DNA from 3 places in the Streptomyces sp. MI02-7b genome. Region 1 is predicted to be linked to each of the others. Evidence: riboswitches for the same ligand, from Rfam matches in the RefSeq annotation. Region 1 holds a riboswitch; each other region holds the start of a gene.
The links. A riboswitch is a leader RNA that binds a small molecule or an ion and turns the genes downstream of it on or off. The one in region 1 is predicted to bind cyclic di-AMP.
Positions count from the first base shown of each region.

Region 2: linked by a shared signal. The riboswitch ahead of PV364_RS14390 (M23 family metallopeptidase) and the one ahead of PV364_RS08520 (M23 family metallopeptidase) in region 1 are both predicted to bind cyclic di-AMP.
Region 3: linked by a shared signal. The riboswitch ahead of PV364_RS05720 (NlpC/P60 family protein) and the one ahead of PV364_RS08520 (M23 family metallopeptidase) in region 1 are both predicted to bind cyclic di-AMP.

Region 1 covers NZ_JARAWX010000004.1:356,661-360,388, reverse strand. The annotation lists gene PV364_RS08530 (M16 family metallopeptidase) at 1-467, shown strand, start outside; gene PV364_RS08525 (class I SAM-dependent methyltransferase) at 545-1,396, opposite strand; cyclic di-AMP (ydaO/yuaA leader) riboswitch at 1,696-1,860, shown strand; gene PV364_RS08520 (M23 family metallopeptidase) at 1,875-2,648, shown strand; gene PV364_RS08515 (GntR family transcriptional regulator) at 2,921-3,613, shown strand.
Region 2 covers NZ_JARAWX010000007.1:279,992-283,719, forward strand. The annotation lists gene PV364_RS14380 (hypothetical protein) at 1-389, opposite strand, end outside; gene PV364_RS14385 (hypothetical protein) at 404-574, opposite strand; cyclic di-AMP (ydaO/yuaA leader) riboswitch at 1,354-1,493, shown strand; gene PV364_RS14390 (M23 family metallopeptidase) at 1,769-2,824, shown strand; gene PV364_RS14395 (hypothetical protein) at 2,914-3,195, opposite strand; gene PV364_RS14400 (DUF6227 family protein) at 3,311-3,728, opposite strand, start outside.
Region 3 covers NZ_JARAWX010000003.1:223,635-227,362, reverse strand. The annotation lists gene pcrA (DNA helicase PcrA) at 1-1,058, opposite strand, end outside; cyclic di-AMP (ydaO/yuaA leader) riboswitch at 1,310-1,473, shown strand; gene PV364_RS05720 (NlpC/P60 family protein) at 1,481-2,614, shown strand; gene PV364_RS05715 (hypothetical protein) at 2,640-2,993, opposite strand; gene PV364_RS05710 (NlpC/P60 family protein) at 3,334-3,728, shown strand, end outside.

The sequences.
Region 1 (3,728 bases):
GCTACACCTACGGCGTCCGCGCCTTCGGGCAGGTCCTGCTCTCCACGCCGGAGGGAACCGGTGTCTCGCTGCTCGGCATCAGCGGCTCGGTGGCGACCGACGTCACCGCGCCCGCGCTGGCCGACACCTGGCAGGTGCTGCGCACCCTGGCGGCGGAGGGCCTCACCGACGAGGAGCGGGACGTCGCCGTCCAGAACCTCGTGGGCGTCGCGCCGCTGCGCTACGAGACGGCCTCGGCCGTCGCCGGCACCTTCGCCGACCAGGTCGAGCAGTTCCTGCCCGACGACTTCCAGGCGCGGCTGTACGAGCGCCTGGCGGCCACCGGCACCGTCGAGGCCACGGCCGCGGCCGTGGCCGCGTTCCCGCTGGACCGGCTCGTGGTCGTGCTGGTCGGTGACGCCACCGCGATCGGCGACCCGGTCCGCGACCTCGGCATCGGCCCCGTGACGGTCGTCACGGGCGCCTGACGACCGCCCGCCCGCACCGCGGCCCCGGACGCCCCTGCGGCGGCCGGGGCCGCGTGCTGTCACCCGCGGGCGCGGACTCAGGGTGCGAGCCGTGTGGCGGCCATGTTGATCCTCATGCCGCACGGGAGCCGCCCGTCGGGGCCGGCCAGGGCGGCCGCGCGGCCGAGGAACTCGGCGCGCAGGTCGGCTGTCGGCTCCTCGCCGAGGACCTCCATGTCGTAGTACGTCGAGGTCAGTGCGGACCAGACCTCCAAGGGCGTGCCGTCCATGCCGATGACCACGGTCCGCCACGACACCGGCGCGAACCCGAGCGGTCCCAGGAGCGCGTCCAGCCCCTCCCGCCCGCGCGTCCTGCGGTCGCCGAGCCGCGGCAGGCGACGCTCGGGCGCAGCCGCCTTGAAGTGCGGCACGGCCAGCGTCAGGAAGAGGTCCACTCCCTCGCCGGGGACGGGGCCGCCGCCGACGGCGACGGCCAGTGCGCCGCCCGGGGCGAGCACCCTCGCCGCCTCGGCGCACACCTGGTCGGGGTCCGACATGAGCATGAGCGCCATGTGCGACACCACGGCGTCGAAGGAGCCGTCGGCGAAGGGCAGCTCCTGGGCGCGCCCCTGCCGCAGATCGGCGCCCGCCAGCCCGGGCCGCCGACGGGCGAGGGCCAGTTCGCCCTCCGACAGGTCGATGCCGGCCAGGACCCCGGCCCCGTGCCCGGCGAGCAACTCCAGGAGCGCGCCGTCCGCGCAGCCCAGGTCCAGGACGCGGCGGGCACCGCGGATGTGCTCGGCCAGCACCTGGTGGGTCGTGCGCCCGTCCCGGGTGAGGGCCCCCTCGACCCCGGCCGACTGGAGGCCGGGGTTCCGGTCGTGGAAGGCGCGCAGGAAATCCTCGGCGGTGCGGGTGGCGGGCGTCGTCGCCCCTGATGTCGTGGTCACGCGGGGACCCTACGCAGGGGGACGCGCGCCCCGGCGTCCCTCCGGCGGACCCGGAGGGTGACTCCGGTCACGTGTCCGGGGGCGGTGGCCGGCCGTCGGCCGGGCGGGTGGACGGGAGCGGCAGTGGGGGGCTCGGGACGTGCGGGGAACTGCGGTTTTGTCATCCAGGGGGCGGTTGGGACCGGTTGGGGGCCGGTGTGGCATCCCGCACAAAAGGCCGGATTTTTTTGGAACGGCCGCGGGGGCGCGGTTAGCGTCCTCGGGTTGTCCGGCGGAATCAGCCGCCTCCCGCGGCACCGGAGCAACGATCGCCGAGTCCCCGTCGGGCGTGAGCCTGGGGAGCCGGGGACCCATGTGAGTCGTCCCCTGGGGTGAATCGGGCCCGTCCCTGACCGGGGCGCCCGTAGGAGACCTTCCTGCTCCGAACCCGTCAGCTAACCCGGTAGGCGAGAAGGAAGGAAAGGATCTCCGCCTGCCCATGGCGTTCACCATACGTACCACCGTCGCCTGCGCCGCCGCGCTCACCGCCGTCACCGCCGGCACGCTCACCGCCTCCGCGCAGGCCGCGGAGGCCGAGCGGTCCGCGTTCGCCAAGTGCGCCGCCGTCAGCGGCGACATGGCGGCCCGCCTCGCCGAGCAGGCGGAAGCCCAGCACAGGGCGGCGGTCTCGGCGGCGAAGAAGCGGCACGCGGCACACGTCGCGCACGTGGCGAAGGTGCGGGCCGCCAAGAAGGCCGCGGCCGCCAGGGCCGCGAAGGAGGCCGCGGCCGCCGCCAGGGCCCGTGTCCGGGCCGCGGCCCGCGACGGCGCCGCGCACGCCTCGCGCTCCCGCGCCCGCACGTCCCTGACCTCCTGGATGCTGCCGGTGCACGGCGCCATCGGCACCCCGTACCACGCGACCAGCAGCCTGTGGTCGTCCGGCTACCACACGGGCGTGGACTTCCAGGCGGCCGTCGGCACCCCGGTGCACGCCGCCGGCGCCGGCACGGTCGTCGAGGCCGGATGGGGCGGCAGTTACGGCAACAACGTCGTGATCCGGCACGCGGACGGCATGTACACCCAGTACGGCCACCTGTCCTCGATCGGCGTCTCGGTTGGCCAGACGGTCTCCGCCGGCACGCGGATCGGCCTGTCGGGCGCCACGGGCAATGTGACCGGCCCGCACCTGCACTTCGAGGCCCGGACCACCCCTGCGTACGGCTCCGACGTGGACCCGGTGGCGTATCTGCGCTCCCACGGCGTCCTCTTCTGACCTTTCCGGTCTTCCTGGTCTTGCCGGTCTTTCCGGTCTTCCCGGCCTTCGCGGCCGCCCGGTCCACCTCCCTCCCCCCACCCGAAGGCCCCGGCTCCCCCCGCCGGGGCCTTCGGCATGCCCGGAGCTGTGTCCAAAAACGCTCCATGAATTCAGGACCGCCGCCGGAATCGACGGCGTGCTGGAATAGAGTCGCCACAGAAACGCCGGCATCTGCGTTACGCGGTAATTAAGCGGCAGCCGTCGGCAGGCAAGGAGAGGAAACCGGCGATGTGGGACCGGACGTGAACGGGACGGGCGGCGCGGAGCGCCGGATTTCGGCCCAGGCGGTGTGCACGGCGATCCGTGACGACATCATCAGCGGGCACTTCGCGCCGGGCACCCGGCTGACCGAGGAGCAGCTCGCCAAGCGCTACGGGGTGTCGCGGGTCCCGGTCCGCGAGGCGCTGCGGACCCTGGAGTCCGAGGGCTTCGTCCGCACCCGCAGGCACGCCGGCGCGTCCGTGGCCGAGCCCACCGACCAGGAGGCCGCGGACCTGCTGGAGATCCGCGGCCTGCTGGAGCCGCTGGGTGCCGCGCGCGCCGCCCAGCGGCGCACCGAGGCGCACGTCAAGGTGCTGCGCGGGTTGGTGCGGCTCGGGCAGGAGCGTTCCGCGCAGGGGCAGTTGTCCGATCTGCCGGCGCTGGACGGCTGGTTCCACGAGACGCTGGCGCAGGCTTCCGGGAGTCCCACGCTGGTCGCGCTGCTGACGCAGCTGCGGCACAAGATCGCCTGGGTGTACGCGGTGGACTCGCCGGGCCGCGCGGCGGAGTCCTGGGAGGAGCACGGAACGGTCGTGGACGCCGTCGCCCGCGGGGACGCCGAGCGCGCCCGCACGGCGATGGCCGACCACGTGGAGCGCGCCACTTCGGTGCACCGGCTGCGCCGCCCGGAGCGCGCGGGCCGCGGCGCGCCCCCCGGGTGAGGAATCGGAAACATGCCGTACACAAAACGAGCGATCGCGTTTAACAGAAGTGCCGTATACAACTGAGACAATAGGGGTGCGCTGTATTTTGCGCCCATGATTCCGTCGTGAGCCT
Region 2 (3,728 bases), on a different contig from region 1:
CGCACGAAGACCCGTGCCGGGCGGCCGCAGCGGCAGGCCGCCATACGGACGGTGCGCACCCGCTGCCGGGCGTAGCGCATGCCGCGTTCGTACCGGGTGTACGCACCCAGCACCCCGACCTGCAGGATCACCGCGTCACCGCAGTCCGTGGCGCAGGTCAGCGCCTGCGCCTCGGCCGCCGTGTGCAGGCAGTAGAAGCCGCAGTCACAGCCCTTGGCGGGGCTGGCGTGCCGCCTGCCGTAGCCGCACCGGGCGTCGTCCAGGACGCCGTACACGATGCGCCCGCCGAGGGACACGCCCCGGAAGCCGACGCGTGTGCCGTCCGCGGAGAGCATCGGGAACGCCAGCTTCCAGCCGGTCGGCGGCACCGCCGGCCGCTCCTCCGGCAAGCGGCGCCCGTACCTCACCGGACCGCGGCCTCGGCGCTCTCGGGCTCCCCCATGGCCGCCTCGTCCGCGCCGGAGGCCGTCCGGGCCGTCACGGCCGTCGCGACGTCGATCTCCTTCGCGACCCCGGCCGGCTCCTCGCCGGTCTCCTCCGCGTAGCCCTTGGCCAGTGCCTTACCCAGCTTCATGCCAGCCTCCAAGATCGGGCGAATCCGCCGTACTCGGGCATGATGACGCACCCTCGCGGCCGTCGCACAGGGGGCATGGGGGCTCCCCGCCGCTCCCGGCCGGTTCCGGCCGTACGCCCCGGGCCGCCCTGCGGGACGGTGGCCGGCGACCGTGACAACGGCCCCTCGAAGGCCCTGCGGTTGACGGCGCATCAGCATGCGGCCCGCCGGGCGACCGACTTGCCCTGCTTCGCTTGGGTTTTGGCACCTGCCCCGAAGCCAGCACGCGGCAGCCGCGGGTGTCAAGGGTGACGATCCTCACCCCGCCGTCGAGTGGTGCGGGGGGTGCGTGAGGGGCCGCGGTGCCGAAGCCCTCCGTGCTGTCGCCGTCCGCCGTGTCCCGCCGTCGCGCGCACCGCGCTCCGCCACGGCCCCCGCGGCCGCCGTCCGCCGACCCGCTTTCGGCCGCGCCCAGTGGCGTGAAGTGCACCGCAGACTCGTGGCGGACGGCACCGCGGAGGACCTGGCGCGGGGTCTCGGCGCCCGCCGGGAGGGGGTGTTGGGCGCTCGGGGTCCGGGGCGACCCTCACTCCTCGTGAGCAGAGCACTCCCTTCCGCATAACGACTGATGCACACTCACATCTCCCGTAGGTCACGGCAGTCACAGTGGAATGTGGAGAAATGCCCGTTCCATCCGCATAGATTCCCGCTGTGAACTCGCCGAAGCGGCTTGGAATTGGGTGCCGCCTCTATTAACGTTCGATAACGCAGCGCGGTCACCCGTCGCCCGCCAGGGCGGCGCCGTGCGCTTGCCGAATCCCGTCCGCGGGAACCGGGGAACCACTTCCTGGGGTGAATCGGGGGCCTTTCACGGTCCTCGTAGGAGACCTTCCTGCTCCGAACCCGTCAGCTAACCCGGTAGGCGAGAAGGAAGGAAAGGAGTGCGCCCGCGTGGCGTCGAACGAGCCTGCCCTGATACCCGGACAACAGCGACAAGGGACCGGGTACACCAACCCCGAGTGGGACACCGCCGAGTGGAACATGGCCGCCGGCTGGACTCCCCCGGCCGCCGAGCAGACTCCGCCGACGAAGAACGCGATAGACGGCTGGGACACCGCGGAGTGGAACTTCGCCGCCGGCTGGGTCGAGGAAGCACTCGCCGCGGCCCCCGCCCCCGTCGCCGAACCGGTCGCGCCCGTCCAGCCGGTCGCCCCCGTGCCCGAGCCGCGCAGCGCGGTCGAGGCCGCCGCCTTCGTCGACGGGGCGTACGACGCGCCGGAGACCGGCCCCGCCCACGAGGCGGACACCCGCGACGCGTACACCCGCGACGCGTACACCGCGCAGACCACGCAGACCTTCTCCCCCTTCGGCGAGCCGGAACCGGCCGCCGAGCCGTGGAACCCCACCGAGGAGTCCACCGCCCCCGTCCGTGGCCGGCACCGGGTCGCCAAGCAGCGCTCCCTGTCCCGCGGTTCGGCGGTCTTCGGCGTCGCGGCCGTGGCCGTGCTCGGCGTCGGCGGTGTCGCGACCGCCGAGGGCAAGAACCCGCTCCCGGTCTCCCTGCCCAACCTGCCCGAGGTGAACAAGGTGCCCGGGCTCGGCTCGCTGCTCGACAGCCAGCCCACCGCCAAGCCCGTTGCCCAGGCCCTGACCCCGGGCGCCGGCGAGGCGCTGCGCAGCCGGATCCTCGATCAGGCCCAGCAGCAGCGGAACGCCGCCGACGCGGCCGCGCGGTCCGCCGCGCAGCAGCAGGCCGCCGCCAAGGCGGCCAAGGCCGCCGCCGCGCAGCAGGTGCGCGAGGAGGCCGCGGCCAAGAAGAAGGCGGCCCAGGAGGCCGCGAAGAAGGCCGAGGCGCTCCGGCTGGCCGAGCTCGCCAAGAGCTACACCCTGCCGCTGACCTCGTACACCCTCACCGCGAGCTTCGGGCAGTCCAGCTCCCTGTGGGCCAACACCCACACCGGCCAGGACTTCGCCGCCCCGACCGGCACCCCGGCCAAGGCCATCCACAGCGGCACCATCACCTCGGCCGGCTGGGCGGGTTCGTACGGCTACCGCATCATCCTGACCCTCGACGACGGCACCGAGCTCTGGTATTGCCACCTCTCCTCGATGCTCGTCACCTCGGGCAAGGTCTCCACCGGCGACACCATCGGCCGCGTCGGAGCGACCGGCAACGTCACCGGCCCGCACCTGCACATCGAGGTCCGCCCCGGCGGCGGCGACCCGATCGACCCGATGCCGTGGCTGCGCAGCATGGGCATGAACCCCTGATCCCGAGCTGACGCCCTACGCACGGACCCCGGCGGCCTGGTGACACCCCCGACACCAGGCCGCCGGTCCGTCGTTTCCGGGCCGATGACCTACGGGACGAGGAAGTTGTAGAGCTCCGAGATCCGCGGTGGCCCGCTCGGCTCCGGGAACCCGGACTCCTTGGCGGCGGGCATCATGATCACCAGGTAGGCCTCCAGCGCCTCCGCCGAGTTCCACACGTTCACGATCCGCAGACCGTCGTTGGTGATCACTGCGGCGTGGGCCAGCAACCCGGCGGGGGGATGGCCGGGGCCGAATCCGGCGCGGTGATTGGCCTCCTCGTACTGCAGGGCCGTCACGCCCGGGAACTCGACCTCCGCCAGGACCGTCATGGGAACCTCCCGTTTCCCTCTACGCCCAATTTCCCCCGGCTGCGGAGCGCCCGCAACGGGAGGCCGCCGCGCGTCCCGGGGACGCGCGGCACCATGGGCGAGGCCGGGAAAGCCGCTACAGCGCCTCCATGCGTACGTCCGCCGCGTCGCAGGCCACCGTCTCGTCCGCGTAGACCTCGCACACCGGGCGCCCGTCGGGCGTCATGGTGTGCTCGACCTCCCACAGGCTGAGCTCCTCGCCGCTCGCGAGGAGGAACGCGTGCTCGTACAGCGTCCAGCCCACCACGCGGCCGGTCCCGATACGGGTGTGCCGGCCGGTGACGTACGCGATGTCGTGACCGACCGCCGAACCCAGCCGGGCGCGCAGGTCGTCGCCGGGCGCGTCCCTGTTCTCGGCACGGCGCAGCACCCGCCAGGCGTGCTCCGCGGAGTCCTCCCGCATGTACTGCCTCGGGCCGGGCAGCGGCTCCGCCCCGACCCGCGGCAGCCGGGCCAGCCACTCCGCGGCCTCGGCCTCCAGCTCCTGCGGCGCG
Region 3 (3,728 bases), on a different contig from region 1:
GAGCGGTAGTTCTGCTCCAGCAGGATCGTGCGCGCCTGGGGGTAGTCCTCCTCGAACTGGAGGATGTTGCGGATGGTGGCGCCGCGGAAGGCGTAGATGCTCTGGTCGGCGTCCCCGACCACGCACAGCTCGGCCGGCCCCTCGCCGCCCTCCTCCGCCTCCCCGGTCCCGACCAGTTCGCGCACCAGGGTGTACTGGGCGTGGTTGGTGTCCTGGTACTCGTCGACCAGGACGTGGCGGAAGCGGCGCCGGTAGTGCTCGGCGACGTCCGGGAAGACCTGGAGCAGGTTGACCGTGGTCATGATGATGTCGTCGAAGTCGAGCGCGTTGGCCTCGCGCAGCCGCGACTGGTACATCGCGTAGGCCTCGGCGAGCTTCTTCTCGAAGGGGTTCTCCGCCTGGTCGGCGAAGGTCTCCTCGTCGATGAGCTCGTTCTTGAGGTTGGAGACCTTGGCACTGAAGGACTTCGGCGGGAACTGCTTGGGGTCCAGGTCCAGGTCGCGGCAGACCAGCGCCATCAGGCGCTTGGAGTCGGCCGCGTCGTAGATGGAGAAGCTGGAGGTGAAGCCGAGCTTCTTGGACTCCCGGCGCAGGATGCGGACGCAGGCGCTGTGGAAGGTGGAGACCCACATCACATTGGCGCGCGGACCGACGAGTTGCTCGACGCGCTCCTTCATCTCGCCGGCGGCCTTGTTGGTGAAGGTGATCGCCAGGATCTGGCCGGGGTGCACCTTGCGGGCGCCCAGCAGGTGGGCGATGCGGTGGGTGAGCACCCGGGTCTTGCCGGAGCCTGCGCCCGCGACGATGAGCAGCGGGGAGCCGGTGTGCTCGACGGCTGCGCGCTGCTGCTCGTTGAGTCCCTCCAGCAGTGCGGCGGGGTCGACGGCGGGGCGCGGCGCGCCGTCCCGGTAGTACGCGTCCCGGTCCGCGGGCGCGTCGAAGCGCCCCTCGAAGAGGTCGTGCGGAACCGCCTCGGCCTCCTCCTCGGGGGGCGGCGGCGGGTGCTCCTCCCTCGGTTCGAAGCCGGCCAGGAAGCTGTCGTCAAAGAGGCTGCTCATCGCCTCCCGAGTCTAGGCGGTGGGACCGACACCGGTGCGCCGCTTCCGGGAGCCCGCGGACGCGGGAGGGGTGGTGGCGCCTGCCGGAGGGGCCGCCGCATTACCACCGGAGGGGCGGGCAACGGCCCGGATGCGTAAAGGTCACGAAATGATTGCGGACAATTCGAACACCAGCCTTCCCAGGAGCCACCCCAGTTGACTAGCGTGCCCCCTCAGGCGGTCCGCACCGAACGGCGGCGACCGAGCCGTCACGGCCGCCTCCGCTGAGTCCGGCGACCGCCGGAGCCGGGGACCCACCACTTTGGGGTGAATCGGTCCGTACGGGCGCACCGCGCGTGTGCCCGGACGACCGTAGGGCGGCCTTCCGAAGCCCGAACCCGACAGCTAACCCGGTAGGCGGTCCACGGAAGGAGCCGTCCGACTTGGCGACGCACCGCAAGCCGCGCCCCCGCATGCTCACCGTCCCCGGCCCGCGCACGGCCGTGGGGCTCACGACCGCCGCTCTGGCGACCGTCACCCTCCTCGGTGAGAGCGCCAGCGCGGCACCCGCCTCCCCCGACAAGCCCTCCATCACCGAGGTCAAGGCCAAGGTGGACGCCCTGTACCACCAGGCCGAGGCGGCCACGGAGCGCTACAACGGCGCCAAGGAGCAGACCGACAGGCAGCGGACGCAGGCCGACCGGCTGCTCGACCAGGTGGCCCGCAAGACGCAGACCCTCAACGACGCCCGCCGCACGATCGGCGAGTACGCCTCCGCCCAGTACCGCGGCGGCGGCCTGGACGGCACGACGACCTTCCTGCTCACCTCGGACCCGCAGCAGTTCCTGGACCAGGCGCACCTGATGGACCGCCTGTCCGAGCGCCAGGAGCACGCGATGGAGGCCTTCCGCACGCAGCAGGAGGCGACCACGCAGAAGCGCACGGAGGCCGTCCAGAGCCTGCAGAAGCTCACCGAGGCGCAGACGCGGCTGGCCACGGAGAAGAGGGCGGTCAAGGAGAAGCTGGCCGCCGCGCAGCGACTGCTCAACACGCTGACCGCCCAGGAGAAGGCGCGGCTGGCCGCCCTGGAGAAGAAGCGCGAGCAGGAGGCCGCCGACAAGGCCCGTGCCATCGCCGCCAAGGAGGAGGCGGCGCGGAAGGCGGCCGGGGGCACCTCGGTCGCGGGGGGCGGTTCGACCACGACCTCGACGGCGTCGGGCAGCTACGCCGCCAAGGCCGAGAAGGCGATCGACTTCGCCCGCGCCCAGATCGGCAAGCCCTACGTGTACGGGGCCACCGGCCCCAACTCCTTCGACTGCTCCGGCCTGACCCAGGGCGCCTGGGCCGCCGCGGGCGTCTCCATCCCCCGCACCACCTACGACCAGGTCGACTTCGGCACCCGCGTCACCGCGGACCAGCTGCAACCCGGCGACCTTGTCTTCTTCTACTCGGACGTGACCCACGTCGGCCTCTACATCGGCGGCGGGCAGATGATCCACGCGCCCCACACGGGCACCGTGGTGAAGATCGCCCCGATCACCGAGATGCCGATCTACGGCTACGCCCGGATGGCCTGAGTCCCCCGCCTCCCCGCTGAGGGACTCAGGTCCAGAGCACCGCGATGAAGATGTTGGCGGTGGTCAGCGCACCCACGGTGCCGAAGGCCGCCGCCGACACCTTCTCGTCGTCGCGCTTGACGTAGACCAGGCCGAGGACGACCACCAGGAAGGCCAGCTTCACGCCGATCTTGAGTGTGTTCACCGGCTGGTCGTCGGCCTGGTCGAGGCCGACCAGCAGCGCCCCGGTGACCAGCATGGTGAGCGCCCCGTGCAGCATGCCCGGCACGAAGCGCGCCTCGCCGCGGCCCACCGCCTTCATCTGGGTGAGGAAGCCGCCGAGCAGGGCGGCGATGCCGATGATGTGCAGGCCGACGACGAGGTTGATGAGTACGTCCACGGCTCAGGACCCTAGCCACGCCCGTATCAGCACTCGGCACCGAGGTGGGCCTCTTCCGGTACATCGGTCACGGCCGGACCGCGAGTGACCAGGTCACCCGTCGAACAGCGGTCATCGGGGATCAGGTAGCGGCCGAATCGGACCAGTCCCGCACACTCCACCGCCCTCCGGCGACGCACAGGTTTAGCGTCCTGCCCCAGGTGGCCGATCCCCACTGCCGGCGGGACTCGTCGTCGGCATCGGCCACCCCCGCCGAAGGTCCGGCGGCGGCGCGGCTCCCCGTCCGTCCGCCGCCGGACCGCGGGCAGCAAGTCCGGCAGCTCGGAAGGAGTGACGGCGCGTGGCGTCGCACAGAAAGCCCAAGGAGCGCACCCTCACCGGCTCCACCGCGCGCACGGCCGCCACCCTCGCCATCGCGGGAGCGGCCTCGGTGACGATGTTCGGTGAGACCGGGCACGCCGAACCCCGGCTGACCACCTCCGAGGCCAAGGCCCGCGTCGACCGGCTCTACCAGGAGGCCGAGGAGGCCACCGAGCGGTACAACGGGGCGAAGGAGAAGGCCGGCACGGTCCAGCACCGGATCGACGACCTGCAGGACGAACTCGCCCGCAGGACCGAGCGCCTCAACCGCACCCGCGACGGACTCGGGTCGATCGCCACCGCCCAGTACCGCAGCGGCGGTGTGGATCCCGCGATGCAGCTCGCCCTGGCCTCCTCGCCCGACCAGTACCTCGA